One region of the Halomonas sp. H10-59 genome, then DNA from elsewhere that is predicted to be linked to it. Evidence: predicted binding sites of a transcription regulator. Region 1 holds the regulator's gene; the other holds the start of a gene.
What was found. Region 1 encodes FNR, which switches genes on or off when oxygen is low (the NO sensors DNR and NnrR bind a similar motif). Its sites were predicted from a motif close to TTGATNTANATCAA; they were not measured.
Positions count from the first base shown of each region.

Region 2: ccoM (cytochrome c oxidase subunit CcoM) is a predicted target of FNR. The motif match lies at 2,321-2,334, and genes of this name have one in related genera.

Region 1 covers NZ_CP098828.1:749,835-754,042, reverse strand. Annotated here, with positions in the region: gene NFG57_RS03435 (heavy metal translocating P-type ATPase) at 1-222, shown strand, start outside; gene ccoS (cbb3-type cytochrome oxidase assembly protein CcoS) at 219-449, shown strand; gene NFG57_RS03425 (sulfite exporter TauE/SafE family protein) at 446-1,132, shown strand; gene fnr (fumarate/nitrate reduction transcriptional regulator Fnr) at 1,287-2,027, shown strand; gene ttcA (tRNA 2-thiocytidine(32) synthetase TtcA) at 2,187-3,146, opposite strand; gene NFG57_RS03410 (hypothetical protein) at 3,533-3,772, opposite strand; gene NFG57_RS03405 (3'-5' exonuclease) at 3,822-4,208, opposite strand, start outside.
Region 2 covers NZ_CP098828.1:1,782,453-1,786,660, forward strand. Annotated here, with positions in the region: gene NFG57_RS07960 (MFS transporter) at 1-914, opposite strand, end outside; gene rfaH (transcription/translation regulatory transformer protein RfaH) at 1,130-1,672, shown strand; gene NFG57_RS07970 (peptidylprolyl isomerase) at 1,695-2,201, shown strand; gene ccoM (cytochrome c oxidase subunit CcoM) at 2,397-2,510, shown strand; gene NFG57_RS07980 (proline--tRNA ligase) at 2,679-4,208, opposite strand, start outside.

The DNA of each region.
Region 1 (4,208 bases):
CGCCAGACCCGTCGCATCATTCGCCAGAATCTGTCCTGGTCGGTGCTCTACAATGTCGTGGCGCTGCCCGCAGCGGCGCTGGGCTTCGTGCCCCCATGGCTTGCCGCCATCGGCATGTCACTCAGCTCGTTGCTGGTCATCGGCAATGCCCTGCGTCTGCGGCGCGGACGCACCAGGCCGACCGCGACACCTTCACCCGTCACCGCAAGCCCCGGCCCATGAGCATCCTTTACCTGTTGATACCCTTGTCGTTGATCCTGCTGGGCCTGGCGGTCTGGGCCTTCTTCTGGGCGGTGCGCAACGACCAGTTCGAGGACCTCGAAGGCCCCGCCTATCGCATCCTGTTCGAAGATGAAGACGACACTCGCAGTGCCGATGACGGCGCTTCCTCGTCCGAAACGCCTGCGCAGACATCCGATCGTGATCCATCGTCCAGAGGGCCTGAGTGAATCCTACCGGCCTGGAACTGCCTCCCATGATGGCGGCCTTCGTGTTTGGTCTGCTTGGTGGTGCACACTGTATTGGCATGTGCGGCGGCATCATGAGCGCTCTGACCTTTGCCATCCCCACCAGCATGCGTCAACCTTGGCGGGTGGGCTCTCTGGTGCTCGGCTACAATGTAGGTCGTATCACCAGCTACTGTGTGGCGGGCGCTCTGGTTGCCACCCTGGGTTCGGTGATCGGCCTTTCGCCGACCCTGCGTGGCCTGATGCAGATCGTCGCCAGCCTGATGTTGATCCTGATGGCGCTTTACATTGCCGATCTATGGAAAGGCCTGCGTCACGTCGAGGCACTGGGGCGTCACCTCTGGAGGTACCTGGAACCCGCAGGCAGACGCCTGTTGCCGGTGGTGCGTCTGCCCCAGGCGGTGGCGCTGGGCGCCATCTGGGGCTGGCTGCCCTGTGGCCTGGTGTACTCGATGCTGGCCTGGAGCCTGGCACGGGCCGAACCCCTCGAGGGCGCACTGCTGATGGCGAGCTTCGGTCTTGGCACGCTTCCGGCGCTGGTGGTGACGGGCCTCGCCGCCAGACAAATGCAGGCCCTGCTGGCGCATCGGGCAACACGCCTCGCCGCCGCTGGCATGATCATCGCCTTTGCCGTCTGGCAACTTTGGACTGGGCTGCATCAATGACGCATCCTACCTCTAAGTTATTAATCCTAAAGAGGTAGACGCCACTTTTAGCTGATCTGAGGGTGTAGAATAGTGCCATCAACGTGCTGTACGGGCGACGTCTGTTCTCCCCATGGCCCAGTCAATATCGATCCCAGATCCACAGGAGCTGCGAATGAGTCCTACGGCCCAAGATCGGCGGCGTCCCATGCTGCATGAGACTCGCTGTGAGTCCTGCAGCCTGAGTTCCTTATGCCTTCCGCTGTCGCTGGAGACCGCCGACCTCGAGCGCTTCGATTCCATCATCCGTCGTCACCCGCCGATCAAGAAAGGCACACGATTGGTCGAGCAGGGAGATCGCTTCACCAGCGTCTTCGCGGTCCGATCGGGGAGTCTCAAGCAGATCACCACCGAAGGCAGCGGCGAAGCTCAGTTGACCAACTTCTTCCTGCCCAGTGAACTGGTTGGCCTGGATGGCATCGACGACGGCCGCTATCCCGGCAGCGTGGTGGCGCTGGAGACCACCACGGTGTGCGAGATTCCCTTCGACCGCCTCGATGCGCTGACCCAGACCCTACCGGAGCTGCGTGCCCAGCTGTTTCGCACCCTGAGCAAGGAGCTGCGAGAGGACCGCCGGATGATGCAGCTGCTGTCACGCAAGACCGCCGATCAGCGCCTGGCCTGCTTCTTCCTCGGCCTGTCCGACCGCTTCCGCCGCCGCGGCTATTCGCCGTTCAGCTTCCGCCTGTCCATGTCCCGCGCCGACATCGGCAATCACCTGGGGCTGGCGGTGGAAACGGTCAGCCGTATCCTCGGGCGTTTCCAGCAGCAGGATCTGGTGGCGGTATCGGGACGTGAGGTCAATATCCTCGACCTGACCGCGCTGTCGACCCTGGCCGACACCGAAGTTACCTGAGCGGGCCTGGCGGCAGTGTGCCGGGCTTGGCCGGCAGGGCCCGGTATCCAGGATCTGGAAAGCAGAGCGTAATAGATGGCGTATGACAAAAAGAGGCCGCCTCCGGAGATGCGGCCTCTTTTGCTGTCATGGCGTCCTGCACATTCGCTGTTGGCGAGATCAGCCGGCATCCACCACGTCGATGCGCCGGGCCTGGCGTTCGGCCTGTACGGCCTCCAGCCCCTCGAAGTCAAACAGTTGCCGATCCGCCAGCTGCGACGGCGCCACATTGGTCACCGCCTTGAACATGCTCTCGAGGCGCCCGGGATGCTTGACCTCCCACTCGGCCAGCATCTCCTTGACCACCTGGCGCTGCAGGTTGGGCTGGGAACCACACAGGTTGCACGGGATGATCGGGAACTCCATCGCCTCGCTGTAGGCCTGGATATCGGCCTCGCGGCAGTACGCCAGCGGGCGGATAACGATGTTCTTGCCGTCGTCGGAGAGCAGCTTGGGCGGCATCGCCTTGAGGCTGCCACCGAAGAACATGTTCAGAAACAGCGTCTCGAGAATGTCCTCGCGGTGGTGGCCCAGGGCGATCTTGGTCGCCCCGATCTCCTCGGCGAAACCATAGAGCGAGCCGCGCCGCAGGCGTGAGCAGAGCGCGCAGGTGGTCTTGCCCTCCGGCGTCTTCTCCTTCACCACCGAATAGGTGTCGCGCTCGAGGATGTGGTAGTCCACGCCGATGCTGTCCAGATAGTTCGGCAGCACATGCTCCGGAAAGCCCGGCTGCTTCTGATCCAGATTCACCGCCACCAGCGAGAAGTTGACCGGCGCGTTGCGCTGAAGGCTGCGCAGGATCTCGAGCATGGTGTAGCTGTCCTTGCCACCAGACAGACACACCATGATCTTGTCGCCTTCCTGGATCATGCCGTAGTCGATGATGGCGTTACCGGCCTGGCGGCGCAGGCGCTTCTGCAGCTTGTTGAACTCACGCCGTGCCTTGGCCTGAACTTGGGCTTCCGTCTGATCGCCATCCGTAGCAGGGTCGGCCGGGCTGACGCCGGCATCGATCGAGAGATGGTCATCCTCGGGGGTACGGGGATCGAACAGGGTGGCGGAGGCGGACTGTGGCGACATGGGAGCGGGACATCACGGCTGAAAATGAAAGAGGCGCCAGTCTACCATCCGGACGCTTTAGTGGCGAAGAGGTCAGCGACCGCTTACCCCGGCGAGGACAATACGGGAGAGGCTTTTCGTCGGCAGCACATCGGAAAGCGCCAAGGACGACACCGCCGTAGTGGCGCCCTTGCGCGTCGTGGCCTGGTCTGGCAAGTCGAAGAACGCAAGTGCCTGTCAGCCAGGCCCTAGGCGCTGTCCGAAAAGTCGACGAGCGAAGGTTAGACAAGGCAAAAATCGGTGAGAAAGCGCAGTTTACGGGGTGTAAATGAGCATTTTGACCGGGCTGGCGCACCAGACGATTTTTAACGCCGTATTACCGAGCGCAGGCACTTTTCAGACAAGCCCTAGACGACGTTCAGCGCCAGCAGATAGCGCACCACCACGCCCAGCAACAGCAGCAGGATGCCGGCACGTTGCCAGCCAAACTCGCGCACGGTCAGGGTCAGGCGCTTCTCCCAGAACTTGACCATGCCCCACAGGTCCCGGGTACGGCGATAGTACTGGAGGTAGGCCACCAGCACCGAGACCAGGCCCAGCGCCAGCAGCGTGGGCTCGAGAAGGGTCAACATGGCGTGCAGACTCATGACAGGATCTCCTTGCAGGTGAATGGTTGCCGGTGCGGGTGGCACCGGGTCAGCGCGATGGCGCCGTGAGTGCCCCGCTCTCCAGGCGCAGATGCATCAGCGCGGTGGTGACGGCGTCGCCCAGGGCCGTATGGCGTCCCATGATCGGGACTCCCAGTCGCTCTGCCAATTGTTCAAAGGTCGGCTGCACCTCGATTTCCGGGTGACTTCGGCGCAGCCGCTTGCGGTACTGCTGGGCCACGTCGATGGTGGCGTTGGGCAGCGAGAAGCCAAACTCCGCCTTCAGGTAGCGATCCAGCATGGCCAGGTCGAAGTCGATACACCAGCCGACCAATGGGCGATTGCCGATAAATTCCAGCAGCGTCGTCAAGGCCTCGCGCACCTCGAGGCCGCCTTCCAGGTCGACCCCTCGCAGGCGATGGATGCAGATGGAGTC
Region 2 (4,208 bases), 1.0 Mb from region 1:
AACACCTTGGTCACGGTGGCGATGGTGTCGAGGCTGAAGCCCAGGTCGACGTAGAGCGGATAGGCCATCGAGGCCATCGCCAGGTCGCTGATGCGATAGATGCCGATAAACAGCAAAAGTCCCAGTGCGCCCAGTCCGAAGCGCCCGAAGAAGTCGAGAAAGGGGCAGACCACGGAGCCGATCAACCAGGCGCCGGTGCGCCGGACCCATGCGGGCCGGCCGCGGCTGGCGCGCAGGAAGGCGCGCACCCGGGGCTCCTTGGCCAGGCGACTGGCCAGCGGTTGGCGCGGCGGCTCGGGACGCAGCAGTACGGTGATCATGCCCACCGCCGTCAGTGCCGCCATGCACTGATAGGACACCTGCCAGGAGAAGGCCGACGCCAGATACAGCGCCCCTGCACCGGCCATGATCAGGCCGCCGCGATAGCCGATGATGTAGGTGGACGCCATCGCTGCCTGGACCTCGTCCTCGGCCGACTCGATACGAAAGGCGTCGATGGCGATGTCCTGGGTGGCCGAGCCGAAGGCCACCATCAGCGCAAACAGCGCCACCGCGCCGAGCTGGGAGGCCGGGTCGAGTGACGAAAGGCCCAGCAGGCCGCCCATGATCAGCGCCTGGCCGGCAAGCATCCAGCTGCGCCGCTGGCCCAGCAGGCGGGTCAGCAGCGGCAGGCGGAAGGCGTCCACCACCGGTGCCCAGAAGAACTTTATCGAGTACAGCAGTCCAATCCACGAGAAGAAACCGATGGCGGCGACCTCGACCCCGCTGGTACGCAGCCAGGTGGTCAGGGTGGAGAACACCAGCAGAAAGGGAAGGCCCGCAGAAAAGCCCAGAAACAGCATGGCCAGCACGGGTAATCGCAGGTAGACGCGCAGGGCGTCGACCCAGGGATGCTGGCCGGACGAGGTGGGCATGGATAGCCTCCTTGCAGTTGGTCGGCCACAGGCCGCCTTCCGAATGGTAAAATGCGCGCAACATCTCGGTGCGGCTCGACGAATTGTTGCAAAGCCGCAGGGGCGATACCAGCGGTGATCATCAAGGGCCGTCGGCAACGCACCGGGAACCGCGTCAATGACAGGCGATACTGCCGGCTTGGTGGCTGGTGGTGGTTGAGTCTGGAAGGAGTCACATGAGTCACAGCAATATCGAGGCGGGCCTGGGGGGCGATGCCACCCCGCGCTGGTACGTGGTCCAGTGCAAGGGCGGAGAGTCGTTCCGGGCCGCCGAGCATCTGGCCAACCAGGGATACGAGCTCTTTCATCCAGTGCTGGAGGTGCAGAAGAAGCGCCGCAACAAGCTGACCTGGGTCGAGGAGCCGCTGTTCCCCTACTATCTGTTTCTGCGGCTCGACCAGGTCGAGAGCAACTGGCGCCCGATTCGCTCGACCCGCGGAGTGTTGAAGATCGTGACCTTCGGGCTGTCGATGCCGGTGCCGGTCAGCGATGAGCTGATCGACCTGCTGCGCCAGCACGGCGAAGCCAAGGACGACGATCCTGGCCAGCTTTACTTCCGGGCCGGAGAGTCGGTGGAGATCACCGACGGACCCTTCAAGGACCTCAAGGCGGTGTTCGAGAGCCACAAGGGCGAAGAGCGGGCGATCGTGCTGCTCAACATGCTGCATCGCCAGCAGCGCCTGGAAATGCCCGTCGCCGCGCTCAAGCGCCAGGACTGATGTCGACCCCAAGGAGCCCGAGATGAGAATTTCTCCCCAGTGTGTGGTGCGTCTGCACTATGTCCTGAGCAACCAGCAGGGCGACGTCCTGGACGATTCCTGGAAGCGCGATGAGCCGCTGGAGTATCTGCACGGTCACGGCAACCTGATGGAAGGCCTCGAGCGCGCCCTGGTCGACGCCGAGGTCGGCAGCCGCCTCAGCGTCACCCTGTCCCCGGCCGAGGCCTATGGCCTGCGCGACGAGTCGCTGGTGCGCGAGGTGGGGCGCCAGGCCTTTCCCGGCACCGATCTGCGCCCCGGCATGTGCTTCCAGACTCCCGGCGATGCCGGCCCGCAGATCGTCAGCGTGGTGGAGGTCAAGGGGGACAGCGTGGTGGTGGACACCAACCACCCCCTGGCCGGGGAGACCCTGTCGTATCGCCTCGAGGTGCTCGATATTCGCCAGGCGACCCGCGCCGAACTGGCTAAGGGGCACCCGCTGCCGCCCGGCACCGAGGCCTCCGAGGTGGAGGACCGCAAGGTCCTCTAGGGTCCCGGCAGTGGTAGCTGGAGGCGCTCTCGCTGAAAGGGTGCCACAGACGACGAAAAAGCCGCCTTTTGAAGGCGGCTTTTTCGTCGTCATGGCGGGCCGATGTCTCGCGGTCACCCTTGACGCAGGTCAGCACAATTCAAGGGCCGACCGGGTACCATGAATTCATCGACACAGAGACAGGAGGACAGCGCCATGTACGTCGACAACGCCGTCATTTTCGGGCTGGGTGCCGTCGCTCTCTCTGTGGCCTTCATGGCCGGCTGGATCGCTTTTATCATCCGCGACGCTCACCGTCGCAAGCGATAGTCGTCAACCAGCGTCAGGGGAGGGGGAGTCATCCCCCTTTTTCAACCGACCCTTCGGGGTCGGTTTTTTTTTGGTTCATTGCTTCTGAGATCACCTGAACTCGCCTGAATTCCTCTGGACCCGCCTGCCAGGCGCGCCGCGACAAGCCGCGGCGCGCCACGCGGGGCCTTAACGGGCGACGCGCTGCTTGAGGAACTCGACGATCTCGTCGGCGGGCACCATGGTGGCCTCGCTGTCACGGCGACCCTTGTACTCGAGCTCACCCTTGTCGAGGCTGCGATCGCCCACCACCAGTCGATGGGGCAGGCCCATCAGTTCCTGATCGGCGAAGCGCACGCCGGGACGCAGATCACGATCATCCAGCAGCACGTCGAAGCCGGCGGCGCTGAGTTCGTCATGCAGGCGCTCGCTGGTCTCGCGCACGCGCTGGGACTTGTGGGCGTTCATCGGCACGATGGCGATATGGAAGGGGGCGATGGCGTCGGGCCAGATGATCCCGCCCTGGTCGTGGTTCTGCTCGATGGCAGAGGCCACCACGCGGGTGATGCCGATGCCGTAGCAGCCCATCCAGGGGTGAACCGCCTTGCCTTCGTCGCCCAGCACGGTGGCGTTCATCGCCTCGCTGTACTTGCGACCGAGCTGGAACACGTGGCCTACCTCGATGCCGCGCTTGATCGATAGCACGCCCTTGCCGTCGGGTGACGGGTCACCCTCGACCACGTTACGCAGGTCGGCGACCTTGGGCAGGGCCACGTCGCGCTCCCAGTTGATGCCGAAGTAGTGCTTGCCGTCGACGTTGGCACCGGCGCCGAAGTCGCTCATCAGCGCCACGCTGCGATCGATGACGATCGGCATCTCGAGCCCGACCGGGCCCAGCGAGCCGGGGCCGGCGCCAACGGCGGCGCGGATCTCTTCTTCGCTAGCCATGGTCAGCGGTGTCGCCACCTCCTCGAGGTGTTCGGCCTTGACCTCGTTGAGTTCATGATCACCGCGCACCAGCAGCGCCACCAGGCCGCCCTCGTGGCCGTGCACCATCAGGGTCTTGATGGTCTTCTCGATGGGCAGGCCGTGCTGCTCGACCAGGGTGGCGATGGTCTTGGCATTGGGGGTGTCGACCAGCCTCAGCTCCTCGGCGGGCTCGGCGCGGCGGGCATCGCTGTCCAGGGGCGCAGGCAGGGCCTCGGCCTTTTCCATGTTGGCAGCGTAGTCGGACTCGGTGGAGAAGACGATATCGTCCTCGCCGGAGTCGGCCAGTACGTGGAATTCGTGGGAGCCGGTACCGCCGATGGAGCCGTTGTCGGCGATCACCGGACGGAAGTCGAGACCCAGGCGAGTGAAGATGCGCACGTAGGCGTCGTACATCTTCTGGTAGGTGTCCTTGAGCGAGGCCTCGTCCAGGTGGAAGGAGTAGGCGTCCTTCATGATGAACTCACGCGAGCGCATGACCCCGAAGCGCGGACGGATTTCGTCACGGAACTTGGTCTGGATCTGGTAGAAGTTGGCCGGCAGCTGCTTGTAGCTGGCGATCTCCTTGCGTACCAGGTCGGTGATCACCTCTTCGTGGGTCGGGCCGACGCAGTAGTCACGCTGGTGTCGATCCTTCAGGCGCAGCAGTTCCGGACCGTACTGCTCCCAGCGGCCGGACTCCTGCCACAGCTCGGCCGGCTGCACCGCCGGCATCAGCAGCTCCTGGGCGCC